Nitratireductor mangrovi: one gene and its partner. The protein of the gene in region 2 interacts with the protein of the main gene of each other region in a pairwise test. Links are inferred from orthologs where the notes say so. Each region holds a gene or a part of one and is shown on either strand. Other genes may lie near its edges.

Evidence for each region.
Region 1: the proteins of trkA (region 2) and ptsN interact in binary tests that used the Escherichia coli proteins (3 or more experiments, as listed by UniProt). The link is inferred for Nitratireductor mangrovi from one-to-one orthologs.

The regions. Positions count from the first base shown.
Region 1 is NZ_CP042301.2:4,137,322-4,151,639, forward strand. The notes cover bases 6,799-9,709. They hold ptsN (PTS IIA-like nitrogen regulatory protein PtsN), read right to left. Parts: upstream 8,531-9,709; coding sequence 8,066-8,530; downstream 6,799-8,065. Other genes in these bases: FQ775_RS20355 (nucleoside hydrolase), read right to left, coding at 6,799-7,180; FQ775_RS20360 (Hsp20 family protein), read left to right, coding at 7,297-7,722; FQ775_RS20365 (BQ00720 family protein), read left to right, coding at 7,783-8,034; hpf (ribosome hibernation-promoting factor, HPF/YfiA family), read right to left, coding at 8,605-9,186; rpoN (RNA polymerase factor sigma-54), read right to left, coding at 9,436-9,709. Outside these bases: FQ775_RS20315 (GNAT family N-acetyltransferase), read left to right, coding at 1-192; FQ775_RS20320 (polyhydroxyalkanoate depolymerase), read left to right, coding at 367-1,650; rpsU (30S ribosomal protein S21), read right to left, coding at 1,772-2,053; nth (endonuclease III), read right to left, coding at 2,379-3,113; FQ775_RS20335 (DUF2244 domain-containing protein), read left to right, coding at 3,135-3,620; FQ775_RS20340 (methylated-DNA--[protein]-cysteine S-methyltransferase), read left to right, coding at 3,703-4,596; FQ775_RS20345 (ribokinase), read left to right, coding at 4,697-5,590; FQ775_RS20350 (LysE family translocator), read left to right, coding at 5,614-6,231; more of FQ775_RS20355, read right to left, coding at 6,239-6,798; more of rpoN, read right to left, coding at 9,710-10,962; lptB (LPS export ABC transporter ATP-binding protein), read right to left, coding at 11,125-11,838; FQ775_RS20390 (LptA/OstA family protein), read right to left, coding at 11,943-12,509; LPS export ABC transporter periplasmic protein LptC, read right to left, coding at 12,511-13,206; signal peptide peptidase SppA, read left to right, coding at 13,463-14,318. UniProt on the Escherichia coli protein: Seems to have a role in regulating nitrogen assimilation.
Region 2 is NZ_CP042301.2:1,454,507-1,468,795, reverse strand. What follows is about bases 5,842-8,723. They hold trkA (Trk system potassium transporter TrkA), read right to left. Parts: upstream 8,030-8,723; coding sequence 6,653-8,029; downstream 5,842-6,652. Other genes in these bases: ntrX (nitrogen assimilation response regulator NtrX), read right to left, coding at 8,048-8,723; FQ775_RS07160 (D-amino-acid transaminase), read right to left, coding at 5,842-6,618. Outside these bases: FQ775_RS07190 (ABC transporter substrate-binding protein), read right to left, coding at 1-758; FQ775_RS07185 (hypothetical protein), read right to left, coding at 908-2,275; FQ775_RS07180 (MarR family winged helix-turn-helix transcriptional regulator), read left to right, coding at 2,578-3,078; mazG (nucleoside triphosphate pyrophosphohydrolase), read left to right, coding at 3,163-3,987; GTPase HflX, read right to left, coding at 3,988-5,364; RNA chaperone Hfq, read right to left, coding at 5,374-5,622; more of FQ775_RS07160, read right to left, coding at 5,755-5,841; more of ntrX, read right to left, coding at 8,724-9,409; FQ775_RS07145 (sensor histidine kinase NtrY-like), read right to left, coding at 9,399-11,690; ntrC (nitrogen regulation protein NR(I)), read right to left, coding at 11,779-13,236; FQ775_RS07135 (two-component system sensor histidine kinase NtrB), read right to left, coding at 13,233-14,289. UniProt on the Escherichia coli protein: Part of the constitutive potassium transport systems TrkG and TrkH. May regulate the transport activity of TrkG and TrkH systems. Binds to NAD(+) and NADH.

The DNA of each region.
Region 1 (14,318 bases), 2.7 Mb from region 2 along the record:
GTGCTTGCGGCGGCTAAACATCAGGCCGCCGGCGGCGTAAGCCTCACGACCTTTCGCGATGTGCCGTTCAACCGGCCATTCTACAAGAAGCTCGGCTTCGAGGAGCTTCCGTCGCCGACGCGCCACAGTCGCTCCGCACCGCATTTGAAAATGAGCTGCCGCCCGGCGTCGACCCGAGCCAACGGCTGCTGATGATCCATAGGACGACGTGATCTTTCGCGGCTGGTGCGCGAAGCGCACGATCTGTGCGCGGCAGTCCTTCTCTATTGCATTGCAGCAAAAGGCTGATACCGTCATCGTTCATAACTAATTAACGCCGCCGGCGCGATTCTGGTCGGCCATCGAAACGGAAGGCGGGTCATTTCGATGTTTTACCAGTTCTACGAATGGAACCATGCCGCGATCCAGCCCTTCAGGGCGGTCGCGGACGCAACGCGGCTTTTTTATACCAACCCGCTCAATCCGCTGTCGCACACATCGTTGGGGCGCTCCACGGCGGCCTTCGCGGAGATGTTCGAGCGGACGACGCGCCGGTACGGCAAGCCGGAGTTCGGCATCGAGAAGACTGTCGTCGACTGGAAGGAGGTGCCGGTCACAGAGCGCATCGCCTGGTCGCGGCCTTTCTGCGACCTGATCCACTTCGAGCGCGCAGTCCCGAGCGGGCATCGGCCGGATCCGAAGCTGTTGATTGTCGCGCCGATGTCCGGCCACTATGCGACCCTGTTGCGCGGCACGGTCGAGGCGATGCTGCCGCATGCCGAGGTCTACATTACCGACTGGGCCGACGCGCGCATGGTGCCGCTCGCGGAAGGCCATTTCGATCTCGACGACTATATCGACTACGTCATCGACATGCTGCATGCGCTGGGGCCCGACACCCACCTGATGGCGGTCTGTCAGCCTTCGGTGCCGGTCCTGGCGGCGGCCGCGGTCATGGAGGCGCGAGGCGACCGCTTCGCGCCATCCACCATGACGCTGATGGGCGGCCCCATCGACACCCGCATCAACCCGACCGCCGTCAATCAGCTTGCCGAGGAAAAGGACCTTTCCTGGTTCCGCGACAACGCGATCATGCAGGTGCCCTGGCCCAACCCCGGCTTTGCCCGCGACGTCTATCCGGGGTTCCTGCAACTCTCCGGCTTCATGAGCATGAACCTCGACCGGCACATCATCGCCCACAAGGACTTCTTCATGCATCTGGTGAAGAACGATGGCGATTCGGCCGACAAGCATCGCGACTTCTACGACGAATATCTCGCCGTCATGGACCTTACCGCGGAGTTCTACCTGCAGACCGTCGATACGGTGTTCATCCGCCATGCGTTGCCCAAGGGCGAGATGACGCATCGCGGCGAGCCGGTCGATCCGTCGGCGATCCGTTCGGTGGCGCTGATGACCGTCGAAGGCGAAAACGACGACATTTCCGGCCTTGGCCAGACCAAGGCGGCGCAGACGCTGTGTTCCAACATCCCCGACGACATGCGTGTGCACTACATGCAACCGGCCGTCGGCCACTATGGCGTCTTCAACGGTTCGCGCTTCCGCTCCGAGATCGTGCCCCGCATCGTCGACTTCATGACCAGCTACGGTCGTGAAAACCGCATGCCCGTGCGTCCTCGCCTCGTCAAGAGCGCCGGCGCCAACGGCTGATATTTTTGGCGCTCTATCCGGCAAGAAAAAAGCCGCGCCCGTAGCGCGGCTTTCGAAGGGTGTAGGAAGGCTACCCGGCTATGTCCCCTGATAGAGGGCGTCGCCGGGTGTCCGTGAAGCCTCAGCTCTGGCTCGACGCGGCCTGCGGGCGGGCGGCAGCACCGGGCCGGGCCGGCCGCGGCTTGCGCTTCGGCCCCGGAATCAGCCCTTCGCGCTGCGCCAGCTTGCGCGCGGCCTTGCGCGACCGGCGCACGGCCTCGGCCTTTTCGCGGGCGCGCCTCTGCGACGGCTTCTCATAGGAGCGGCGGGACTTCATCTCGCGAAAGACGCCCTCGCGCTGCATCTTCTTCTTCAGCACCTTGAGTGCCTGTTCGACATTGTTGTCTCTGACGAGTACCTGCAATGTTCTTCCTTTTCTGCGCGGCGTGCGCCGCTGTTGCGGGTGGCCTTGCGGCCGTTCCGGCCCGCGTCTCGAATTGGCTCGACACGGAACGATGTTCTTGCCCGGATGAGGCGCGATGACGCGCCTGCTGCCAACTGGCGACCGGCAGCCGATGCTGCCGCGAGTACGCCGGGCAAATCAGGATGTGGGCACGATGTAGTCGATCCGGGCACAAAGTGCAAGGAAGGTGACACCTTGTCGGGCGATGGCATCATGCATGGCGCATGCGCGCTGGGGAACCCGCATGCCGGCGACAAGCACTTGATCCGACGCCGATTTCGGCCACTCAGACGGGTTCCAACGGGGCGGGAATGGCCGACGTCCTTTCCGCCGCCTGGCACAGATCGGCGATCACGCAGCGTTCGCAGTCCGGCTTGCGTGCCTTGCAGACATAACGTCCGTGCAGGATCAGCCAATGATGCGCATGGCGCATATATTCGGCCGGAACGATCGCCAGGAGGCCGCGCTCGACCTCCTCAGGCGTCTTGCCCGGCGCCAGGCCGAGCCGGTTGCCGATCCTGAGAATGTGGGTGTCGACCGCCATGGTCGGCTGCCCGAAGGCCATGTTGAGCACCACATTGGCGGTCTTGCGGCCGACGCCCGGAAGTGTGGTGAGAAGGTCGCGTTCGTCCGGCACCTCGCCGCCATGATCGCGGATCAGCGCTTCAGACAGCGCGATCACGTTCTTCGCCTTGTTGCGCCACAGACCGATGGTGCGAATGTATTCGCCCACCTTCGCCTCGCCGAGTGCCAGCATCTTTTCGGGCGTATCGGCGACGGCGAACAGCGCCCGCGTCGCCTTGTTGACGCCGACGTCGGTCGCCTGCGCGGAAAGCACGACTGCGACCAGCAACGTGAAGGCGTTGACATGCTCGAGTTCGCCCTTCGGCTGCGGTCGCTGTACCGAAAACCGCCGGAAGATCTCGCGCACCTCGTCCGCGGTGTAGCGTGAGCGCACCCGTTTGGCTGTCCTGCGGCCCGCCGACCGTCCTGCGGCATTTTTGGTCTTTGGCTTTCGCATCCCGCCTCTATAATCGCTCCCATGGCTGAAACCTATGCCGCCGACGAGCCGATCTTCAAGGCGCTGCTCACGCCGCACCGGTCGCTGGGCCGCACCGGCTTCCTGGTGCTGATGGGTGTGCTGGCGGTCGGCTGGGGCGCCGTCGGCCTGTTTTTCCTGTCGATCGGCGCCTGGCCGGTGTTCGGCTTCTTCGGTCTCGACCTTCTGGCGGTCTACATCGCCTTCCGGCTCAACTACCGCGCTGCGCGCGCCCGCGAGGAAGTCTCGGTTTCGCGCACCCTTGTCGATATCCGCAAGACCGCGCCCTCGGGGCGCACCGAGGAGCACCTTTTCAATCCTTTCTGGGCGCGCTTCTCGGTCGCCCGGCATGAAGAGATCGGCATTACCGGCATGGCCGTGGAAGGCCAGGGAAGGCGTGTACCGCTTGGCGGCTTTCTCAATCCCGAAGACCGCGAGAGCTTTGCCTCCGCCTTCGGCCGGGCGCTGGCGACAGCCAGGGCTGGTTAGGTCGAATCTCGCGCATATCGGCAAGTTTCGGGTGGAGAAAGGACGCTCGCGGCGCGATATTCGCGGTCAAGGAGATCTGATCATGAACGCTCACACCGCGGTCCTCAAGAAGGACATCACCCCACCCTCCGGCCACCCCGATTTCGGCGATTACGAGATCGTCCGCCGTGTCATCGAGAAGATCAGCCTCGACTACCGCGACCAGCCCTCGCTCGAAGCGCTTGCAGCCGAGGTTGGCGAGACGCCGACCGGGCTGCAGAAACTCTTTACGCGCTGGGCGGGGCTCTCGCCCAAGGGTTTCCTTCAGGCGGTCACCCTTGATCATGCCCGGCGGCTGCTCGACGACGGCACGCCGCTTCTGGAAACCGCGCTCGAGCTAGGGATGTCCGGACCTGGCCGGCTGCATGACCTTTTCGTCACGCACGAGGCGATGTCGCCCGGGGACTACAAGACCCGGGGCGCCGGTCTCGTGATGCGTTATGGCTACCACGTCTCGCCCTTCGGTATTGCGCTTGTCATGGTGACCGACCGCGGTCTGGCCGGTCTCGCCTTTTGCGATCCCGGCGGCGAGCGTGCCGCCTTCGACGACATGGCTGGCCGCTGGCCGAATGCCGACTATGTCGAGGATATCGCCGCGACCGCACCTTATGCGGCCCGCATTTTCGATCCGGAACGCTGGCGCCGCGACGAGCCGCTGAAGGTCGTGCTGATCGGCACCGACTTCCAGGTTCGGGTGTGGGAAGCGCTGCTGCGCATTCCGATGGGCCGCGCCAGGCCCTATTCGGCGATCGCCGAGGAGATCGGCAAGCCGGCGGCGAGCCGCGCCGTGGGCGCGGCGGTCGGAGCCAATCCGCTCTCCTTCGTGGTGCCGTGCCACCGTGCGCTCGGCAAGTCCGGTGCGCTCACCGGCTATCATTGGGGGCTGACGCGCAAGCGCGCCATCCTTGGCTGGGAGGCGGGCCAGACCGCCGCCTGAACCTATCGGCACTCAGGCCGTGGCAGTTGCGGCCGGCCGCCTATTCCAATCGATGCCGAAAATCGTCTAGCCTCCCGACAGCGTTCGCGGGAGGCCTTGCGTGGTCGTTGTCATTGGTTCCGTCAATCTCGATCTTATCGCCACCGTCGGCCGGCTGCCCGGCCCGGGCGAGACCGTCGCCGGTGACGCCTTTTCCACCGCGCCGGGCGGCAAGGGTGCCAACCAGGCATTGGCGGCGGCGCGTGCCGGCGCCAGTGTTCGCATAATCGGCGCCGTCGGCATGGACGCCTTCGCCAAGGAGGCGCTGGCCCTGCTGAAGGCAGGGGGCGTCGACCTCTCGGGCATAGGCGAATCGCATGCGGCCACGGGCACCGCGCTTATCCTGGTTGCCGAGGACGGGGAAAACATGATCGCCGTCGTGCCGGGGGCCAATGATTCGGTGCTGCCGGGGGACGTGGACAAGGCGCGGCTGCAAAAGCGGGATGTGCTTCTCTTGCAGAACGAGATCCCGCTGAAGACCGTCCGCGCGGCACTTGAGGCTGCTCGCAGCGCTGGCGCGACGTCCATCCTCAACACCGCGCCCTATGCGGACGACATCGCCGATCTCCTGGCGCTTGCCGACATGGTCGTCGCCAACGAGACCGAGTTCGACCTTTGCGCCGGTAGGTTGGCGTTACCCGGTTCCGACCGGGAGGCGCGGATGAAGGCCTTCGTTGCCCAGACCGGCCGCACGATTGTCGTCACGCTTGGGGCTGCGGGCGTTGTTGCCGCGACGCCGGAGACCTTCCTGCGTGTGCCGTCGCCGGCCATTGAGCCGGTCGACACGGTCGGCGCCGGCGATACCTTCTGTGGCTATCTTGGCGCATCGCTCGAGGCTGGCGAAACGCTCGAAGCGGCGTTGCGCCGCGCCGCCGCTGCCGGCGCGCTCGCCTGCCTCAGGCCGGGGGCCCAGCCGGCCATTCCCAGGGCGAAGGAAGTTGCCGATCGGCTGTGACCGGCGGCGTAAGGGAGGAAGAGATGTCAATCGAAATCTATACCGCCTATGTGTTGGTTTGCCTGGTGGCAACGGTGATTCCGGGGCCGACCAACATGCTGATCGTCGCCAACGGCATCCGCCATGGCGTGCGTGCCGGGCTGATGAACGTTGCCGGCACACTGCTTTCGTTGACCGTCATGATCGCCATCGCCGGTATCGGACTCACGTCGCTGATAGAGCTTGCCGGCCATTGGTTCAGCTGGGTGAAGCTTGCTGGCGCCGCCTATCTGTGTTGGCTCGGCTGGAAGATGTTCCGCTCCGCCGGAGCCGCGTCCAACGATCCAGCCAGCCTCGCGGCCCCGCGCCGCGGCTTCTTCATGCAAGGTTTTCTCGTCTCGATGGGCAATCCCAAGCAGCTTCTGTTCTTCGGTGCGCTTTTGCCGCAATTCGTTGACCCAGCCGCCAATCACATTGCTCAAATCGCGATCCTTGGCGCCACCGCACTCCTGTTCTCGGCCATCTCCGACGGCAGTTATGCGCTCGCCTCCGGCAATTTCGGCAAGCGGTTGACGCCGCGGCGCATGCGCCAGATTGCCCGCATCGGCGGTTCGTTACTGATCGGCGGCGGTCTCTGGGTCGCGCTTTCGCGGGCGCGGTGAAGTTTGGTCAGAGTCGTCCGAGCCGCTCGGTGAGCAGTGCGTAGAAGGCATCGGAATCGATGTCGCGGATCACCATGGCATTTTTCTGCCTTTCGGTGACGCCCCACCAGTCGACCACCGTCATGCCCATCGTCAGTTCCGAGCTTATCTCGATCTCGACATTGCACATGCGGCCGGAAAACAGTTCCGGCTTGACCAGATAGGCGATCACGCAGGGGTCGTGCAGCGGCCCGCCATCGGAACCGTATTTCTCGATGTCGAAACGTTCGGCGAATTCAAGCATCTGCGCCGTCGCCAGCCCGACCGGGGTGCCGAGCGCGCGGATCGCTCCGACGCGCGCCTTGCTGGTGCGCGGCTTGTGGGTGACGTCGAGCGGCATCATCACGATCGGCACGCCGGCGCGGTAGACGATGTCGGCGGCATGCGGATCGACGTGGATGTTGAACTCGGCCGCCGGTGTGACATTGCCGCCTTCCGAATAGCCGCCGCCCATCAGCACGATCTCGCGAATGCGCGCAGCGATCCGCGGCTCGCGGTTCAGGGCCAATGCGATATTGGTAAGCGGGCCGAGCGGACAGAGCGTGACGCTGCGCTCCGGCTCCGCCATCAGGGTTTCGACGATGTAGTCGACGGCATGTCTTTCCTGCAGCGGCATCGCTGGCTCCGGCAGCACCGGCCCGTCAAGCCCGGTCTTGCCGTGGACGTGCTCGGCGGTCACCAGATGCCTGACCAGCGGTCGGATCGCGCCGGCGAACACGGGTATGTCAGGGCGGCCGGCAAGTTCGCAGACCTTGCGGGCGTTCTTGGAGGTCAGTTCCAGCGGCACGTTGCCGGCCACCGTGGTGATGCCGATCACCTCCAGTTCCGGGCTTGCCAGCGCCAGCAGGATGGCGATCGCGTCATCCTGGCCGGGGTCCGTGTCGATAATGATCTTGCGGCCGCCGGCCATTCGCATCCCTCCGGTATCCACTTGAAGTCACTGTTGCGGCGGACCATATCAGCAGGGTGCGGGAGAATGCCATCCGGGTTTTTCCGCCATCCACGTCGCTCTTTGAGGACATGTCGATGACGCGAATGACGCCTTTTTCGAATCCGCTGCTGCTCGGGTTCGAAACGATGGAGAAGACCCTGGAAAGGGTTTCCAAGTCCGCGGACGGCTACCCGCCCTACAATATCGAGCGTATCCGCGGCATGAACGGCAGCGACGACCGGTTGCGCATCACGCTGGCCGTGGCCGGGTTCTGCGACGAGGACCTCGAAGTCGCCACCGAAGACAACCAGCTTGTCATCCGTGGCAGGCAGGTAGACGAGGTGGAGCGCGATTTTCTGCACCGCGGCATTGCCGCGAGACAGTTCCAGCGCACCTTCGTCCTCGCCGATGGCATGCGGGTCACCGGCGCCGAGCTCAAGAACGGACTTTTGTCGGTCGACCTCGACCGGCCCGAGCCCGAGCGCCATGTACGGAAAATAAACATCTCGGTGAAAGACTGACGATCGCCGCGATAGCCCTGAACAGGGTCGGCCCGATGGGCGGCCCGGATGGAGGCTGACATGAACGATATCAAGCTGACCATGAGCCAGGACCAGTTCGCCCACCTCGGCGAGGGAGCCGTGGCCTATCTGCGCAAGGTGTCCAGCGATGACTTGCGTGGGCGCTTTCCGAATCTGCCGGAGATAGCGTCGGGCCTGGAACTGTGGGCACTCTTCGCTGCCAACGGCCAGCCGATCATGCTGACTGACGAGCGCGAAAGCGCGCTAGGCGCCGCAATCCAGAACGACCTTACCCCGCTCAGCATCCACTGACGGTTTTCCCAAGCCTCGAACCTTGGAGCGCTCAGGCAGCGTGCGAGGCGGGCTTGGAGGCCAGGAAAGTGTGAATGGCCGCGGCGTCCTTGGTGCCGCGGATCTTCGCCACGGTGTCAGGATCGCGCAACACTCGCGCGATCCGCGACAGCGCTTTCAGATGGTCGGCACCCGCCCCCTCGGGTGCGATGAGCAGAAACACCAGGTCGACCGGCTGGTCGTCCAGGGCCTCGAACTCGACCGGCGTTTCCAGCCGCGCGAAAAGTCCCGTAATAGCTTCCACGCCCGGCAGTTTACCGTGCGGGATCGCGATACCGTTGCCGACACCTGTCGAGCCAAGCCGCTCGCGCTGCAGGATCGTGTCGAAAACCTCGCGCTCCGGGATACCGGTGATCTGGCTCGCCTTCTCGGCCAGCATCTGGAGCAGCTGCTTTTTCGAATTCGCCTTCAAGGCCGGCATCACTGCCGAAACCTCGATCAGATCGCTGAGATCCATTTTTCTGCATTCCTTCCTCTGCTCCCGCGGTGCCGGGCCCTCTAGGGCGGGTGGCGCGGTCGTCAGAAACGGGACTAGGCCGTGCCGGATGTCTCGGACGGGTCTATCCAGCCGATATTGCCGTCTGCGCGGCGGTAAACGATGTTGACGCTGTCGGTGCCGGCGTTGCGGAACACGTAGACCGGACTGTCCTTGGTATCGAGTTCGATGACGGCGGAGGCGACGGTCATGGTCCTCAACTGCAGCGAGGACTCCGCGACTACAGCCGGGGAAAAGTCCTCCGGCACCTCTTCGTCCTCCTCGGCGACCGGCGCCATGACCCGGTAGGCTGCGTCGGTCCAGGCCGCTTCCTGTGGCGCGCCCTGGTGTGACTTCAGCCGCCTCTTGTAGCGGCGCAGCCGCTTTTCGATCCGGTCGGCCGCCGCATCGAACGCGGCCTGCGGATCCTGGGCCCGGCCCTCGGCCTGCAGCGCCATTCCGGTGTCGAGATGGAGCATGCAGTCAGCCGAATAGCGGGATCCCGACTTTTCGACCGTTACCCGGCCCGAAAATCCCCCGTCGAAATATTTGTCCACTGCCTCGGCGATCCTGTCATCGATCTTGGTGCGGAACGCGTCGCCGATTTCCATCTGCTTGCCAGAAATTCGCAGGCCCATCTGAACGCCGACCTTTCCTCTCCAGACCAAACACGATTGCGAGTTTATACCCGTGGCCGCTGCGCACAAGGTTTCGCAGCGTCATCAACGCCAGGGCCTAAGCCATTGTTCCGGAGTGAGCTACCGTCATCATCCTGCCGCGGCGCGAACATGTCGCCGCCGTTCGGGTGGCGGGCTTCTATTCCCTGTCGGGAGCTTTGTCAACGCGAGGATTTTTCCGAACGGAAGATCGCCCGGCGGTGCGCGCGCTCAGCGATCCGCCGCCGCAAGCGCCCGCTTTTCGCGCCGGCGTTGCACCGATGAGGGAATGCTCATGCTTTCCCGGTACTTCGCGACCGTGCGCCGGGCGATGTCGATGCCGGTTGTCCTCAGGATATCCACAATGGCGTCGTCGGAGAGCACTTTCGCCGCCGTTTCCTCGTCGATCATCTCGCGGATGCGGTGGCGCACCGCCTCGGCGGAGTGCGCGTCGCCGCCCTCCGCCGAGGCGATCGCCGAGGTGAAGAAGTAGCGCAGTTCGAACATGCCGCGCGGGGTCATCATGTATTTGTTGGAAGTGACCCGGCTGACCGTCGATTCGTGCATGCCTATCGCGTCGGCGACCGTCTTGAGGTTGAGCGGCCGCATGTGGCGGATGCCGTGGACCAGAAAGGCGTCCTGCTGGCGCACGATCTCGGAGGTGACCTTGAGGATGGTGCGGGCACGCTGGTCGAGACTGCGCGTCAGCCAGTTGGCGTTCTGCAGGCATTCCGACAGGAAGGCCCGGTCGGCATCCGAGCCGGCGTCGGCCGACACGCGGGCGAAATAGGTCTGGTCGACAAGGACGCGCGGCAGCGCGTCTGGATTGAGTTCCACCGCCCAACTGCCGTCGGGCGCCGCCTTGACCACGACGTCGGGCACGATGGTCTCGATCCCGTCGTGCAGGAAGGCCGAACCCGGCTTCGGGTCCAGGGTGCGGATTTCGGCCAACATGTCGATGAGGTCGCCTTCGTCGACGCCGCATAGTTTTCTCAGCGTCGCAAAGTCGCGCCTTGCCAGGAGGTCGAGATGGTCGACGAGCACTCGCATCGCCGGGTCAAGCCGCTGCCGCCGCGCGAGTTGCAATGCAAGGCATTCCGCAAGGTCCCGGGCAAACATCCCCGCTGGGTCCACTGTCTGGCACGCGGCGAGCACGCCCTCGACATCCGCCAGCGGCGCGCCCAGGCGGTCGGCGACGTCGTCGAGCTCGAGTCGAAGGTAACCGCACTCGTCGAGGCCGTCGGCCAGTTCGGCGGCAATCAACCTTTCGCGCATGCCCGAGAAAAGGAAGACGAGCTGTTGGTGGACGTGGTCGCGCAGGGTCGGCGCCGCGGCCACCACATCCTCGAGATCGAACCCATCGGTCATGCCCGCATGGGTGCCCGGGCCGGCGCCCAGGCCGGAGCGCCAACTGGCCATGAGTTCCGGGCCGAGGCGGTCGCCGCCGCCCGGATCGTCGGGAAAGACGTTTTCCAGCGTGCTGTCCAGCCGCCCGGCCAGCCTCTCGGCGCTCGGGTCGAGGTCGGCTTCGAACCATTCCTCGGTCGTGTCGTCGCGGCGCTGGACATCGTCTGCCGGCTCAAGCTCAGGGGCCTCGTCGTCGCCGCGCTCAAGCAGCGGATTGCGCTCGATCTCGTCGTCGATGAAGCGTTCCAGCTCGGCATGGGTGAACTGCAGCAGCCGGATCGACTGCATCAGTTGCGGCGTCATGACCAGCGACTGCGCCTGGCGCAGCTGCAACTTGGCTGTCAGGGCCATCCCGGCTCCGCGTTTGCCCCATCCGGCGGAATTCCGGACGAATTACGTCACATAAGGAAACTGGCCCGCGTCTTGCTTGTCAAGCAAAAGGCGCGCTGACGGTCCTCTCGGGCGCTGAGTTGGTAAACCATTCGCAACGCTTCGGGCCGATCAGGGCCGAAATCACAGCGTGAAGCGTTCGCCGAGGTAAAGCCGCCGCACGTCGGGATTGTTGACGATGTCGCTGGCCCGGCCATGGGTCAGGACCTGCCCGGCGTGCAGGATATAGGCGCGATCGATGAGGCCGAGCGTCTCGCGAACGTTGTGGTCGGTGATCAAGACACCGATGCCGCGCGCCGTCAGGTGGCGCACGAGCTGCTGGATGTCCGAGACCGCGATCGGGTCAACGCCGGCGAAGGGCTCGTCGAGGAGCATGAAATTGGGATTGGAGGCCAGCGCGCGCGCGATCTCCAGCCTGCGCCGCTCACCGCCGGACAACGACAGCGCCGGCGCCTTGCGCAGATGCGGGATGTGAAACTCTTCCAGCAACTCGTCGAGCTTTTCCTCGCGCCGCCGCCGGTTCTTTTCCACCACTTCGAGCACCGCGCGGATGTTGCCTTCCACGGTGAGGCCGCGGAAGATCGAGGCTTCCTGCGGCAGGTAGCCGATGCCGAGCCTTGCGCGTCGGTACATCGGCATCGAGGTGACGTCGAAGCCGTCGATCTCGATCATGCCCTCGTCGACCGGGATGAGACCGGTGACCATGTAGAAGCAGGTGGTCTTGCCGGCCCCGTTGGGTCCCAGCAGGCCGACGGCCTCGCCGGCGCGCAGGCCGATCGATACGCCGCTGACGACCGCGCGGCCGCGATAGCTCTTGGAAAGGCCCCTTGCGATCAGCGTACCCTTGTAGCGTTCCCGGTCCGGTCGGACGCCGGTCGCTGCCGATCCGTCGCCGTCCGACCTGCCGAGAAGCCGCGAGAAGACCGTCAAATGCCCGGCCCTTACTGGCTTTGTGACTTGGGGTTGAGCAGCATCTTCACGCGGCCGGTCGCGTTGGCGCCCTTGTCGCAGCCATCAAGAAGCGCCTGGCCGGTCGCCATGTGGACGGTCAGCTTGCAGCCGACCACCACGTTGCCGCTGTCGGACAGCACCACCTCCTTGCCGGTCATGACCAGTATCTCGGTCTTCATGTCGAAGGTGGCGGCGTCGGCGGTGGCGACCTGTGTCTCGGTCTTGACGTAAACTTTCTGGTCGACTTCCAGACGCTCGATGTTGCCGGCCCCCGCGCCCGCGATCGGCGAGGTGCTCCCATCATCCTGCTTGAGGTAAAAGACCCGCATGCGACCGGACTTGAGCACCGTCGGGCCCTGGACCACGTTGACGTTGCCGGTGAAGATCGCCAGACCCTCCTGGTCGCGCACTTCGAGGCGGTCGCTCTCGATCTGGATCGGCTCGTCGCCCGACAACTTGAGCCCCGTCACGCGCGACGTCTCGCTGGTCTGTGCATAGGCGGGCGCGAGGGAAAGTCCGAACACGATCGCGGTGAGGGCGCTGGAAATCCGGTTCATGTCAGTCACCCGCTGCCGTGCCCGGTTCACCGGACGTCTGCTTTGGCTCGATCGTCACGCGAACGCGCTTTTCGAAAACGAAGACCTTGCCTTTTTCGAGCACCTGGAAACTGTCGGCGGTGATCCGCGAGCCGGTCTGCACAATGTCGACAGGCTTTTCGGTCGAGAGCTCCCCGGCATCGATGTTGATGAAGGCCGATTCAAGATTGGCCGTCATGCCGTCGCTGGTCTTGAACGTAACCGGGCTTGTGATGTCAAGCGTATTGCCGGCCTCGTCAAACTTGCCGGTCGCCGCCCGCACCGTTGCCTCATTGCCGCCGCTGACCGGAAACGTCGCGTCGATCTCCTCCAGTTCGATCAATCCGGACTGCGACAGATCCTGGATCGCGCGTATGGCAGTCATGGTGTAGGGCAGGTTTTCGTCGGTGTAGCCGCTGACCTTCGGGTTTGCCATCACCAGCTTGCCGTCGCGGATCGCCGTCGCCTCGACATCGATGGCAAGCCCCGTCGGAGAAAGCGCGTAGGAATAGGCGAAGAAGCCGGCCGCCAACGCCGCTGCGATGACAGGTAGCGCGAGTTTGACGGCGCGTACCCGCGTTGAATGTCGCTTTGCTTCCAGGAAGGCGGCCTCGTCGCGGCGCGCGGATGCGTTGCCGCCTGCGGCGACGCTGCTCTGTTCCGCGGAAGTCTGCGCCATTGCCATTTGCCCGGTGAATACCCCGCGTGATGCGACCCCCAAGGAAACCCTGTGGGTCGGGATACACGCCCGTCTGTCGAATTCCAGTCCAATATGGTTATTTTTGGATGACAAAGGCGTTCCCGCCCTCGTTTTTTCTTTCTCCAGCCTCGTCCCAACGCTGATAGACGTGCGCGCGACCGGGTAGCGGGCGTTTCATTCGCGCTGCTTTAGGTCTAGATAGCCGGGATATTCCGTCCAGCGAACGAGGCAGGAGATGGCGCTCAGAGCCGATGAATTGATCGATCGCCGCAGGTTGCGGCGCAAACTCACCTTCTGGCGTGTCGCGGCGCTGCTGGTCGCGGCATTGGCGATTGCTGCCTTCGCCTGGCAGGCCTTCGGCGACGGGCTGCCGGGACAGGGTGCCGACCAGATCGCCAAGGTCCGTATTGAAGGCACCATCACCGAAGACGAGGAACTGCTTGAACGCCTCGACAAGATCGCCGAGTCCGACGCGGTGAAGGGAGTCATCCTCAACATCGACTCGCCGGGTGGCACTACCGCCGGCGGCGAGGCGATCTTCGAGGCCGTGCGCAAGCTCGCCGACAAGAAGCCCGTTGTTGCCCAGGTCGGCACGCTCGCGGCATCGGCAGGCTACATGATCGCCAGCGCCTCCGACCATATCGTGGCGCGCAAGTCCTCGATCGTCGGTTCGATCGGTGTCCTCGTCCAGTTTCCCGACCTGACCGGGCTGATGGACAAGGTCGGCATCAAGCTCGAGGAGGTGAAGTCCTCGCCGCTCAAGGCGGAGCCGTCGCCGTTTAACCCGACGACGGAAGAGGAACGGGCAATGTTGCGGGCCATGATCCTCGATTCATACGACTGGTTTGTCGGGCTGGTCGCCGATCGCAGGCCGCTTTCGCGCGTCGAGGCCGAGCGACTGGCCGACGGTTCCGTGTTCACCGGCCGTCAGGCTCTGGAACGCAAGCTTGTCGACACGCTGGGCGGTGAGGAGGAGGCCGTCGCCTGGCTCAAATCGAAGGGTGTTGACGCCTCGCTCGAGGTGATCGAGTGGAAGCCCAAGCCCGACCGTGCATCCTATTTCCTGCTCGACGCTCTTGGCGCCGCAATCG
Region 2 (14,289 bases):
AGCACGCCCGGCCCGACCATGACGTGGTAGAGCACCTCGGTCTCGGACGGGATCTGCGGCAGATAGCGTGTGAACGAGCTCTCCGTCGGCGGGATCGGCACATGCTGGATGACCTCGCCGCCCTGCGCCTGCATCGCCGCGGTGAAGAAGTCGCGATGGTCATGCCCGAAGGCGTAGTCGGGGAAGATCATGGTGACCTTCTTGCCGAGATTGGACGATACCCAGGGCGCCATCGACGACACCTGCGCCTTCACGTCGGTGATACCGGGCTGGAACACGTAGCGGTTCAGCTTGCCCGACGCGACGTGATAGCCCTCGCTGACCACGTAATACGGGATCTTGAGTTCACCGGCGGTCGGCGCCGAGCCGACGACGACGTGGCTGAAGAGCGTGCCGAAAACGACGTCGACCTTGTGCTGGTTGGCGAACTTTTCCACCACCTCGGCGCCGCGCTTGGGGTCGGTACCATCATCCTCTGTGACGATTTCGAGCGGGCGGCCGTTGATGCCGCCAGCGTCGTTGATCAGCTTGGCGGCGGCTGTGGTCGTGCGCTCGTACCAGCGGCCATAGGCGGCGCCAATGCCGGTGCGGTGCGCCTGGAAGCCGATGCGGATCGGCTCGGACGATTGCGCCTGCGCGTACCGGACAAAGCCTGGTCCGACGGCCAGGCCAGCCGCAGTCGCGCCCAGCCCCTTGAGGGCCGTGCGGCGGTCCAAGGTCCGGCTCAAAATATTGGTTTTATTGCGATTCTCAGTCATGGCTGTTCCCCGAAGATTTTGGTTTCGACCGAAGAAGGCGCTTGCAACCGATCGTGCCGTGGGCGCGAAAAATTGCTTGTGTACAAACTAAATCACCAAACTTCCGGCATGGCAACAGAAACTGCCCCAGCGGAAGGAATTCGGCCGGTTCAGTATCCGGTCGGGGTCGACAACAGCCACAGCCCGAACCCGGTATAGGCGACCATCAGGATCGCCAGCGGGATTTGGCTTCGCGCGGCGCGGGCCGTCGAACCGTGCATTCGCCACGCGACGACATGGCTCGCCGCGACCGCGAGCAGATGCCCGCCGATGATCGCCGCCGACTGGATGTTCCACATGACCCATGCCATTTCGGCGCCGGCGGTGACGGCGGCCGAGACATAGAGGCCCGCCGTGCCGAAGAGGTTCCAGCCACGTGCGAATGGATCGGAGATCGCCGCCAGCGCGTACTGGCCGTCGACAAGCAGCGCCGGCAGATGGTGCGAATAGTGGTAGCCGAGCACGATCGGCATCAGCGACCAGACAAGACGGCCGGCAGCGCCGGCGCCACCCTGTCTGCATTCGGCCAGCCATTCACCTAGGCGCACGCAGAGCACAAACAGCAGCCACAACAGAAGGAACGCCCCTGCCGCGCCGAGGCTGTTGGGCATGACAACGGCCGAGCGGCCCGGAAACTCGAGCGGGTTGATCCCCGACAGTCCCAGCCAGAAGAAGGTCCGCATCAGGCTGTCGAAGGAGATCGAACTCAGCGTGAGCAGCAGGAACGCCGTTCCGCTTGCCGCGAGTGACGGCGCGAGCACGAGGCCGGCGCCCGGCAGCCTGAACCGGACCAGCGTGCGGCCTTTGCCCGTCGTCCTGAAAACGGCGATACCCATCTGCGCGACGATGGTGAAGAGCAAGGTCAGGAACTCGCCGTTGCGGCACCATGCGCGGAAGCCGAAGGCGATCATGCCGGCAAGCGAATAGAGCCAATAGGCGATCATTGCGGTGGCGAGCGCCTCCGGATCGGCCGGCGCGACATAGACCAGTTCGAACCAGACAAAAGCGCCAAAGGCGGCAAAGGCCGGCCATCGCCCCGCAGCGCGTGGATACGCAAACAAGCCCCCTTCCGCCCCTCGTCCAATCAGCCGCGTCGCCAGCCGCCACGGCGCGTACCAGGGGTTGAGCCAGCGCCAGAGGTCGCCGACCACGCCCTGCACCAGAAGCATGCCGATCCAGACGAACGTCCAGAACACCAGCGGCAGCGGGTTTGACAGCGGGTCGCGGCTGCCGCCAAGCCCCGCGGCCAGCAGGCTGGCGAGAACCAGAAACGAGATTGTGCTGCCGAGAAACCGCCCGTCGACGGGCAGGACAAGAGCCCGCAAGCGCAGGCGCGCAAGCCGGTCGAGCGGGCTTGGCGGCGTGAATGCCAGAATGGCGAAACTGAGGGCGACGGCGACGGCCCCGCCGAACAGATAGTACCCCGTCGGCAAGAGCAGCACATAGCCGCGATCGGAGACATGCGCGAGCGCCGGCACTGCCAACAGGAGCCCTGCCAGGCCACCGGTCGCCCGAAACCACCGTTTTCGCCCGGAACTTGTCACTCCCGCTCCTTCGCGAAGGTCGGCATCAGGTATGGCATGTTCGCCATGCTGGCAAAAACCCGCGCGGAAAAATGCGTAATAGACGGGCCTCTGCCCCGCCCAGCCGTTGCTCCAGCGCCAAAATTTCACGGCAGCATCTTTCAGCAACGAAAGCATTTGCTAAATAATGGATAGCTCCCATCCGGGAAACTGTATATCCAGACACTCGACTATTGGGACTCACGCCGAGGCGCGATGTGCTGAACGAAACGAGCGACATGGCTGGCGCGGCCAATGTGAGCGACGAGCTTGACCAGGGCTTCCTGCCGGAGCTTCTCGGCCGTCAGATTCGTGTGACCTATCTGGCCACCTTCCGGATCGTCGAGCAGGGGCTAATGGCGTTTGGCATCACGCCGCAGCAATTTGCCCTTATGATGATCGTCGACCGCAACCCGGGATCGCGCCAGAGCCTGCTCGCGCGCGCCCGCGGTCTCGACAAGTCGACCCTGGTGCCGATGATCGACCGGCTTGAGCGCGACGGGCTGCTGGAACGGCGGCCGCTGCCGACCGACCGCCGCATCAAGACCATCTGGATCACCGAACGCGGACGCGAGGTGCTCGATCTGGCCGTGCCGGCGGTACAGGACAGCGACCGGCTCATCGGCGGCAATCTCAGCGCCGAGGAACGGGCCGAGTTCCTGCGGTTGATGGAGAAGGTTCGCAGCGGGATCAGCCACAACGGGCAGGGCGAAGAGTAGGCGGCGTCTCTCGTCCTGTGGAAATCTCGGGCAAGGCAACGCACGGCGATGGCGGTGCTGGCAAGCCGCGCTAAGGTCGCCTCCATGCACCCTTCCAAGGACATTTCGCGTCTGATCGAGATCATGGCCGCGCTCCGGACACCCGGCAGCGGCTGCCCGTGGGATCTCGAGCAGGACTTTTCCACGATCGCGCCCTACACGCTCGAAGAGGCCTATGAGGTTGCCGACGCCATCTCCCGCAACGATCTGGCCGACCTCAGGGACGAGCTCGGTGACCTTTTGCTGCAGGTGGTCTTCCATTCCCGCATGGCCGAGGAGGCCGCTGCCTTCTCCTTCGGCGATGTGGTCGAGGCGATCACCCGCAAGATGATCCGTCGCCACCCGCATGTCTTCGGCGACGAGGACGCCCGCGCGGCGGGCATGGCGAAAGGCATGTGGGAAAAGATCAAGGCAGAGGAAAAGGCCGAAAGGCGCGCTGACCGCCTCGAACGCGGCGATCCGGCGGAAGACCATGGCAACGGCTATCTCGACGGCGTTCCCCTTGCCTTGCCTGCCCTCACCCGCGCCCTGAAGCTGCAGGAAAAGGCCGCCCGGGTCGGCTTCGACTGGCAGGATCCAGGCCCGATCCTCGACAAGATCGCCGAGGAGATCGACGAACTGCGCACCGCCCTGCGCGAAAGCGACAAAAAGGCGGCCATGGACGAGTTCGGCGACGTGCTGTTCGCATTGGTCAATTTCGGACGCCATATCGGCACGGATGCCGAAACCGCGCTGCGCGGCACCAACGACAAGTTCCGGCGCCGGTTTCACCAGGTCGAAAAGGCGCTTGCCGATCAGGGCCGCAGCCTCGACGAGGCCTCGCTCGACGACATGGAAAACCTCTGGCAGGCCGCCAAGGCTGCCGAATAGCTATCCCGTCGCCCGGCGGCGCGCGAATTCGTCACGCGCGGTTTCCGTCATGCGTACTTCGAGGGCCGCGCCGCCATCCTCGCGGTCCTCGCGGTCGAGCACCTCGGCATTGCGGTAGAGCCAGTCGATCAGCCGCATTTCGTCAGCCGACAGGGTGACGCGCAGATCGGTGAGCGCGCCGGAAACGCGGTTTTCGATGACCTCGAGCAGAAGCGGCATCCCCTCCCCCGAAGCGGCGGAGATGGCGACCGGGTGATGATCCTCGGGCCCGCCGTGCGCCGCGAGCATGCGCTCGCGCGTCTGGACGTCAAGCTGGTCGATCTTGTTCCAGACCTCCAGCACGCGGCGATCATCGGTGGTTTCCACGCCGAGGTCGGCAAGGATTCGCTCCACATCCTCCGCCTGGGCCGCCGCGTCGGGATCGGAGATATCGCGCAGATGGATCACGAGATCGGCCTCGATCACCTCCTCCAGCGTCGCCCGGAACGCGGCCACGAGATGTGTCGGCAGGTCGGAGATGAAACCCACCGTGTCGGACAGGATCACGATCGTGCCGCGCGGCAGCCGAACCCGCCGCAAGGTCGGGTCGAGGGTCGCGAACAGCATGTCTTCGGCGAGCACGCCGGCACCCGTCAGCCTGTTGAACAGCGTCGATTTACCGGCGTTGGTGTAGCCGACGATGGCGACCACCGGAAACGGCACCTTCTTGCGCTTCGAGCGGTGCAGTTCGCGCGTTCGCCTCACCGTCTCCAGCTCACGCTTGAGCTTGGTGATCTTGTCCTGCAACAGCCGGCGGTCGGCCTCGATCTGCGTCTCGCCCGGCCCGCCGAGGAAACCGGCGCCGCCGCGCTGGCGTTCAAGGTGGGTCCAGCTCCGAACCAACCGGCCGCGCTGGTAGTTCAGATGGGCAAGTTCAACCTGCAGCGCGCCTTCCTTGGTGCGGGCGCGGCGGCCGAAGATCTCGAGGATCAGCCCGGTGCGGTCGAGCACCTTGGCGTTGAGCGCGCGCTCGAGATTGCGCTGTTGCACCGGGGTCAGCGGATGGTCGATGATGGCAAGCGTGGCGCCGGTCTCGGCAATTTTGCCAGCCAGTTCCTCGACCTTGCCGGCACCGAGCAACGTCGCCGGTCGCGGATCGTTGACGGTGACGATCTCGGTGTAGACGGGCGCAAGGTCGATGGCCTGGGCGAGCCCGACCGCCTCTGCAAAGCGGGCGTCGGGTGTCCGCTCGAGGCGCGGGCGGGTCCTGTCTTCCGAGCCGGTTTCGCGGGCGCGGTTGGGGAGTACCGGCACGACCACGGCCGCGCGCGTAGCATCAGCCGGCGCGCCGTCAGCCGCCGTTTTCGTCGCCCCATCCCGCCGCCCGGCCGGATTTATTGTGTCCAATCAGCCATCCCGGCCATTGTCGTCACCATCGAACATCTGCACCGGCTGGCTCGGCATGATGGTGGAAATGGCATGCTTGTAGACAAGCTGAGAGTGGCCGTCTCGTCGCAACAGCACACAGAAATTGTCGAACGATGTGACGACACCTGTCAGCTTCACGCCGTTGATCAGAAAGATTGTGAGAGGATTCTTGCTCTTGCGAACTGTGTTCAGGAACAGGTCCTGAAGATTCTGCGAACGTTCCGCCATTTTTCTTTCTTCCGCCGTTCCCCGTTCTCCGCTGTTACGGCGTCGAGTCCGGACATCGAGGTCCGAAACACGCACATGCCCGCCGCCGAAACAGACACACCCCGAGCGTAAGGTATTCTATCCTAGCGGTTATCAGGCTTGGCATTTTTCCGCAACGTCAAAAAATGCCGCCCTCAGGGAAAGGGTAATGCTGCCCGGGTGGCCGTTGGCCACTGTGTCGCCGTCTATCATGACGACCGGCATCACGACCGTCGTCGCCGCCGTAATGAAGGATTCGCGGGCTTTCTTGGCTTCTTCGACACTGAAGGGACGTTCCTCGATCTCGTAGCCGAGCTTTTTCGCCACATCGAAAACGGTCGCCCTCGTGATGCCGCGCAGGATGCCGAAATCGGCCGGTCGGGTCACGAGGCGCCCGTCCTTGGTGACGATCCAGGCATTGGTCGCGGCCCCTTCCTTGACCATTCCGTCACCGTCGACGAACCATGCTTCCTGGGCGCCGGCATCCTTGGCCTGCTGACGTGCCAGCACGTTCGGCAAAAGCCCGACGGTCTTGATGTCGACCCGGTCCCAACGATTCTCCGGCACGGTGATGACGGAGATCCCGGTCTCGGCCTTGCGGCGCGCAGCTGCCGGGTCGGAACGTTTCGCCGTCACGACAAGGGCCGGCCTGATGGCGGTCGACGGGAAGACATGGTCGCGGGGGGCGACACCACGCGTGACCTGCAGATAGACCAGACCGTCGCGGACACGATTACGCCTGACGACCTCACGCATGATCAATCGGAGCACATTGCGTTCGACCGGCCAGTCGATCTGCAGCTCGCCCAGCGAACGATCGAGGCGATCGAGATGGCGCGTCATGTCCATGATGTGGCCGCGCGCGACCTCGCAGACCTCGTAGACGCCGTCGGCGAACTGGTAGCCGCGATCCTCCATATGCACCATCGCCTCGGCATGGCGCTGGTAGCGGCCGTTGACATAGGAAATGCGCGGCATGGGGTCCCCTCTGGCGTTCGGCGGGCGCTGGTTGTCAGAAATATTCGAGACTGACGCGGAACATCTGCTCAACCTGCCGCACGGCATTGGCGAGCGCGAAGATCACGATGCGGTCGCCGGGGCGGATGACGAAGGCCCCGTCCGGCTTGATGGCAGCGCCATCACGATAGACGATGCCGAGCCGCATCCCGTCCGGCAAGTCGAGGTCACGCAGCGGCGAGCCCACCAGCGGTGAGGTTTCCAGCGCCTCGGCCTCGATGATCTCGGCCGCACCGCGCTGCACGCTGTGCACGGCCCGGATGCGGCCGCGGCGCACATGCTGGAGGACACGCGAGATCGTCACCGTGCGCGGATTGACATGAGCGTCGATGCCAAGCGTGCGGGTGAAGTCCTGATAGGTCGGGTTGTTGATCAGCGCCAAGTTCGACTTGCAGCCGAGCCGCTTGGCCATGACGCTCGACAGGATGTTGACCTGGTCGTTGTTGGTCAGCGCCACCATCAGGTCGGCGTCCTGGATGTCGGCCTCCAGAAGCACCTTCTGGTCGAGCGCGCTGCCGTTGAGCACGACGGTGCGACGCAGCTTGTCGGCAATGGCGACCGCGCGCTCGCGGGTGTCCTCGATAATCTTGACCTTGGCGCGCGACTGCCGCGCCTCGAGCGCCTTGGCGACATAAAGCCCGATATTGCCGCCGCCGGCCACGACGATGCGCATCGCCTCGACCTCCTCATGGCCGAACAGACCGAGCGTGCGGCGCACCTGGTCCTTGGTCGTCACCACATAGGCAAGGTCGCCCGCAACGAGCTGATCGGCGGAATGCGGAATGAACAGGCGGCCATTGCGCGATACGCCGACCACGGTCGAGGGAAGGTCCGGGAAAAGCTCGGAGAGCTGCGACAGCGGCGTGTTGATGACCGGGCATTCCTCCTGGCACTCGATCGCCACCATCGCGACCTTGTCGTCCGCGAAACGCACGACATCGGTAGCGCCAGGCAACGCGATCCGGCGCAGCACCATTTCCCCGACCTCGATTTCGGGCGAGATGATGACATCGATCGGCAGGTGCTCGCGCGAGAACAGGTTCTGGTAGTGCGGCAGGAGGTAGGACTGGGCGCGGATGCGGGCGATCTTGGTCGGGATGTTGAAGATCGAATGGGCAACCTGGCACGCGGTCATGTTGACCTCGTCATAAAGGGTCACCGCGATGAACATGTCGGCCTGCTGGGCGCCGGCCATTTCCAGCACGTCGGGATGGGCGCCATGGCCGACAAAGCCGCGCACGTCGAGTTGGTCGCGGATGGTGCGCACCAGTTCCGGCGAGGTGTCGATCACCGAAACGTCGTTGCGCTCGGCCGCGAGCCGCTCGGCGATGCCATAGCCGACCTGGCCTGCGCCGCAGATGATTACCCGCATGGTCTGTCCGTCTCCGCCTCACACACCGAGAGACTTCAGTTTCCGGTGCAATGCGGAACGTTCCATACCAATGAACTCGGCCGTGCGCGAGATGTTGCCGCCAAATCGGTTGATCTGGGCGATCAGATATTCCTTCTCGAAATGCTCGCGCGCCTCGCGCAGCGGCAGCGCAAGGATGTGCTGATCCGACTGGTTCGGCGCGCGTGGCATCACGTCGCCGATCTCGGCCGGCAGAAGATCGGCGGTGATCGGCGCCTCGGCATCGTCGCCGCGGGCCAGAATCATCAGGCGCTCGACATTGTTGCGCAATTGCCGGACATTGCCGGGCCAGTTGTGCGCCTGCAGGACCGCCAGCACGTCGTCGCCGACCCGGCGCGACTTGATTCCGGACTGGCGCGCCATCTGCTTCATGAAATGGTCGACGAGATAGGGAATGTCCTCGCGCCGCTCCGAAAGGGCCGGCACGATCACCGGAACGACCGCCAAACGGTGGTAGAGGTCTTCCCGGAACCGGCCCTCGGCGATCATCGCCTCCAGGTTTTGGGCGGTCGAGGAGATGATACGCACGTCGACCTTGACCCGCTTGGCGCCGCCCACGCGCTCGAACTGCTGCTCGACCAGCACACGCAGGATCTTGTTCTGCGTCTCGCGCGGCATGTCGGCGATCTCGTCGATGTAGAGCGTGCCGCCATGTGCTTCCTCAAGCGCACCGACCTTGCGCTCCGCCCCGTTCGGCTCGGTGCCGAACAGCTCGATCTCCATGCGCTCCGGTGTGATGGTCGCGGCGTTCAGCGAAACGAACGGTCCCTCCTTGCGCACCGACATGGCGTGGATGGCGCGGGCCACCGACTCCTTGCCCGAACCGGACGGCCCCATCACCATGACGCGGCTGTTGGTCGGTCCGATTCGTTCGATGGCGTGGCGGAGCTGGTTCATCGGCGCCGACATGCCGATCAGGTCGAACGTGTCGGCGGTGCGCTTCTTCAGGTCGCTGACCTCGCGGCGCAGCTTCAGCGTCTCGAGAGCGCGTTCGCAGATCAGGATGAGCCGGTCCGCCTTGAACGGCTTCTCGATGAAATCGTAGGCGCCGCGCTTGATCGCCGACACCGCGGTCTCGATAGTGCCGTGGCCGGAGATCATCACCACCGGCATCTGCGGATGGATCGTCTTGATCTCGTCGAGCAGGGCCAGCCCGTCGAGGCGCGAACCCTGCAGCCAGATATCGAGGAAGATCAGCGACGGCACGCGGTCGGCGATCGCCGCCAGCGCGCTGTCGCTGTCGTGCGCGGTGCGGGCCTGGTGGCCCTCATCGTCGAGAATGCCGGCGACGAGTTCGCGGATATCTTCCTCGTCGTCGACGACCAGGATGTCAGACGCCATTTCGGACCTTCTTCTTTTCGCTGTCGACGCTGTCGCCAGACGCCGTCGTTTCTTCCGCCCCGTTGCCCTCGAGCGCCGGCAGGAATACCCTGATCAGGGCGCCGCGGCCGTCGAAAAAATCGGCCGGCGCATCGTGCAGTTCGAGCCGGCCGCCATGGTCCTCGATGATCTTGCGGACGATGGCGAGCCCGAGCCCGGTGCCCTTTTCACGGGTGGTCATGTAGGGCTCGAGCAGTCGCTGCCGGTTCTCGCGCGGCAGCCCCTTGCCGTTGTCGACCACATCCACGGTGATCCATTTGCCGGCCTTTGCCGCGGTGATGCGCACCGCGCCCGGCAGATCGCCACGCTCGCTGTCGGATTCGATCGCCTCGGCGGCGTTCTTGACCAGATTGCCGAAGGCCTGGCTCATCAGACGGGTATCGAAGCTGCCGGTGAGCGGCTCCTTGCCTAGCTTGTGCTCGAAACCGATCTCGGCCCGGCTGACCTCGACCAGGAACACCGCCTCGCGCAGGGAATCGCGCAGATCGGTAACCTCCATGGTCGGCTTCGGCATGCGAGCGAATGCCGAAAACTCGTCGACCATGCGGCCGATGTCGCCGACCTGGCGGATGATGGTGTCCGTGCACTGGTCGAAGACCTCGCGGTCCTCGGTGATCACCTTGCCGTAGCGGCGGCGAATGCGCTCGGCCGACAGCTGGATCGGCGTCAGCGGGTTCTTGATCTCGTGCGCGATGCGGCGCGCCACGTCGGCCCAGGCAGAAGAGCGCTGCGCCTGCATCAGGTCGGTGATGTCGTCAATCGTGACGACATAGGCCGGGCTTTCCTGCGTCTTTTCGCCTTCCTCGATCGTCACCTGGACGTTGAAGGTACGTTCCGCGCCGGCACGGAAGAACGTCACCTGTTCACGATAGACCGGCCGGCCGGACCCGCGCGCGATCTCGAAAACCCGGCCGATATGTGGCAGCACCGAACTCAGCCTGTCGCCGAGCGCCTTCGATGCTCTGACATGGAGCATGGTCTCGGCGGACCGGTTGACGATGGTGATGACGCCATCCGGGTCGACGCCGATGACCCCGGCAGTCACGCTTGCCAGCACCGCTTCGGAGAAGCGGCGCCGTTCGTCGATCTGGTCCTTGGCCGAGATCAGTTCGTTGCGCTGCGACTTCAGCTGTCCCAGCATCTTGTTGAAGGTGTCCCCGAGCGAGGCGACGTCGCCATCCGAACTGCGCACGGGCACCGAGACATCGAGATTGCCGGTCGAGACCTCGTCCGCCGCGCCGATCAGCTGCCGGATCGGTCGCACCAGCCGGTCGGCGACGGCGATGCCGGTCCAGATCGCGGAAAGCACGATGATCAGCGTCAGCCCGAGATAGACCAGGGCGAAGGCGAACTGGACGGAGGTGCGGCTTTCCTCCAGTTCGCGATAATCGCCGGCGTTGGCCTGGACGATCTGGCGCGCCCGGATCACCTCCGGATCGACAAGCCGGATCGTATAAAGATAGCTGTCATCGATCTCCGCCAGCCGGATGATGGAACCGACGATATTGCGGGTGCGCGGCTCGATCAGCACCGGATCGCCGTCGGCCGCATCCTTGACGGCGCCTGCGGGCGGTTCCGGCATCGCAAACTCGGCGCGCGTGTCGGCCTGGATGATGACGCTGCCGTCGTTCCGGATCAGGGCGGCGTGGGCCAGTCCGCGGCCTACCGCCTGCTGCGTCATGAGTTGCTGGAAGCCTGTGCGGTCGAGGCTGTAGAGGGCCCTGTTCTGGTCGAGCGTCACCGCCATCGACAACGCCGTGCCCTGCAGGTTGCGCGCATTCTCCTGGACGTATGCCTCGGCGATCGACAGCGACGAACTCACGATCGCCTTGGTCTTGATCTCGAACCAGCGATCGAGCCCGATGTCGAGCGTGATCGACGCGATGATGGCGACCGCGAGCGCCGGAACGGCTGCGATCAGCGAGAACAGCGCGACGATGCGCACGTGCAGCCGCGAAGCGGCCTTGCCGTGCCGGCGCGCCACGATGATGCGGTGCACCTCGCGGCCGATCAGCGCGATCAGCGCCAGGATGAGCGTGACGTTGACGGCAATCAGCGTCAGCGTGACCTGGCGGGTCGGCAGGATCGGTCCGAGACCGACCAGGATCGAAAACGAAACGGCCGCGCAGATCAGTGCCGCCACGACGGCGATGATGCCCGGCAACGCCAGCAGCCTGCGCCCCTCCGGCGAGGCGGGGCCGATCACGTCGCCGGCCCGCATGAGTTCGGTCTGAGTCGTCATTTCCTGCCACGCAGTCGCCGTGGCACTCATGCAACACAATGTGGCGATTCTGCAACAAAATCGCGGCAGTCGTGGATTTTTCGGGCGCTCAGCCGCCGCGTGCGGTGCGGTAGACGTTGATGCCCAATTCGCGGATCTTCTTGCGCAGGGTGTTGCGGTTGAGGCCCAGCAGTTCGGCTGCCCGGATCTGGTTGCCGCGCGTGGCCGTCATTGACGCCAAGACCAGCGGATATTCGACCTCGGCCAGGATGCGCTGGTAGAGCCCGGCCGGTGGCAGCTCGTCGCCATAGGATGTGAAATAGCGCTGGAGATAGTGCTCGACCGCCTGGCCGATTGTGATGTTGTCGGGCAGCATCGCCTGCGTCTGTCCGGCCTCGGGCCGCGCCGCGCCGCTCAATTCGGCGTCGATGATCTCGGCGGTGATCTCTTCCTGCGGGTAGAGCGCGGCCAGCCGCCGCACCAGGTTTTCCAGTTCGCGCACATTGCCCGGCCACGAATAGCGTTTCATGGCGTCGAGCCCCGCCGGGACGACGCGCTTGGCCTGCAGGCCTTCCTTCTCGGCCGCGGCAAAAAAATGCCGCACGAGGTCGGGTACGTCCTCGGCGCGCTCGCGCAGCGGCGGCAGGCGAAGCGGCACTACGTTAAGGCGATAGAACAGGTCCTCGCGGAACAGGCCCTGATTGATCAGGGTGCGCAAATCCTTGTTGGTGGCGGCGACGATGCGCACATCGGTCTTGATCGGGGTGCGGCCGCCGACGGTCGTGTATTCGCCCTGCTGCAGCACGCGCAGAAGCCGGGTCTGCGCCTCCATCGGCATGTCGCCGATCTCGTCGAGAAACAGCGTGCCGCCCTCGGCCTGCTCGAAGCGTCCGGTCGAGCGGTGCTGGGCACCGGTGAAGGCGCCCTTCTCGTGCCCGAACAGTTCCGATTCGATCAGGTCGCGCGGGATCGCAGCCATGTTGATGGCAACGAAGGGGCCGTTGCGGCGGCGGCCATATTCATGCAGCGCGCGGGCGACCAGTTCCTTGCCGGTGCCGGATTCGCCGCTGATCATGACCGTCAGGTCGGTCTGCATCATGCGCGCCAGCATGCGGTAGATGTCCTGCATGGCTGCCGAGCGGCCGACCAGTGGCATCGATTCGGGCTGGTCGTCGCTACGCTGTTCGGCTGCCGGCTGTTTCGGCTCCGACAGGGCGCGGTTGACGATGCCCAGCAGTTCGGTGAGATCGAACGGCTTGGGCAGGTATTCGTAGGCGCCCTTTTCGGAGGCCCGGATCGCCGTCATGAAGGTATTCTGCGCACTCATGACGATGACCGGCAATTGCGGCCGCGCCTTCTTGATGCGCGGCAGCATGTCGAAGGCGTTCTCGTCGGGCATGACCACATCGGTGATCACCAGATCGCCCTCGCCCGCCGCCACCCAACGCCACAGCGTCGCCGCGTTTGACGTCACGCGCACGTCGTGGCCGACGCGCGACAATGCCTGGTTCAGCACGGTGCGGATTGCGGCGTCGTCGTCTGCAACAAGAATGCTGCCGTGGCTCATCGATCGTCTCTTTCCGGGGTTTGGTCGCCGCGCCGACTGCCGCTTTCCTTCCAGGCCGGCATCAGGATGCGGAACGTGGTGCCACGCGGGGAGGAATCGCATTCGATGACGCCGCCATGCTCGCCGACGATCTTCGCGACCAGAGCCAGGCCAAGGCCGGAGCCGTTCGTCTTGCTGGTGATGAAGGGATCGAACAGGATCGGCAGGATGTCGTCGGGCACGCCGGGGCCGTTGTCGTGGACGCAGAATTCCAGCGGCAACGAGACGCGGTCGCGGGTGCCGGGAACGGCGAGCCTGATGCCGGGCCTGAACGCCGTCGACAAGGTGATCTCGCCGCCGGTATCCGGCCCGACGGCCTCGGCGGCGTTCTTGACCAGGTTGAGGAACACCTGGACCAACTGGTCGCGGTTGCCGTAGACCGGCGGCAGCGACGGATCGTAGTCCTCGAGGATACGGACCTTGTTCGCGAAGCCGTTGCGGGCGATCGCCTTCACGTGGTCGAGCACGACATGGATGTTGACGGCCTCGCGGGCGATCGGGCGTTCGTCCGAGAAGACCTCCATGCGGTCGACCAGCGCCACGATGCGGTCGGTTTCGTCGGTGATTAGCCGGGTCAGCGCCCGATCCTCGTCTGATGCACTCGATTCCAGAAGCTGGGCGGCGCCGCGAATACCGGAGAGCGGGTTCTTGATCTCGTGGGCAAGCATCGCCGCCAGCCCCGTGACCGAGCGTGCCGCGCCGCGATGCGTCATCTGGCGATCGATCTTGTCGGCCATCGAGCGTTCCTGGAACATCACCACCACGGAGCCCGGAAGCTCCGGCACCGGGGCGACGAGGATATCGACCAGCTTGTCGCCGCCAAGGCGCGGCGAAGAGATATCGACCCGGTATTCGTTGACCGGCGACTGGCGCTCGCGCACCTGTTCGACGAGTGTCAGCAGCGGGCTGCCGAACGGCACGAAATGGCCGAGCGTGTTGCGCGCCAGCATGACGGCGCTGGAACGGAAAAAGTCCTCGGCGTCGGCATTCGCGAAGGAAATGCGGTCGTCCGCG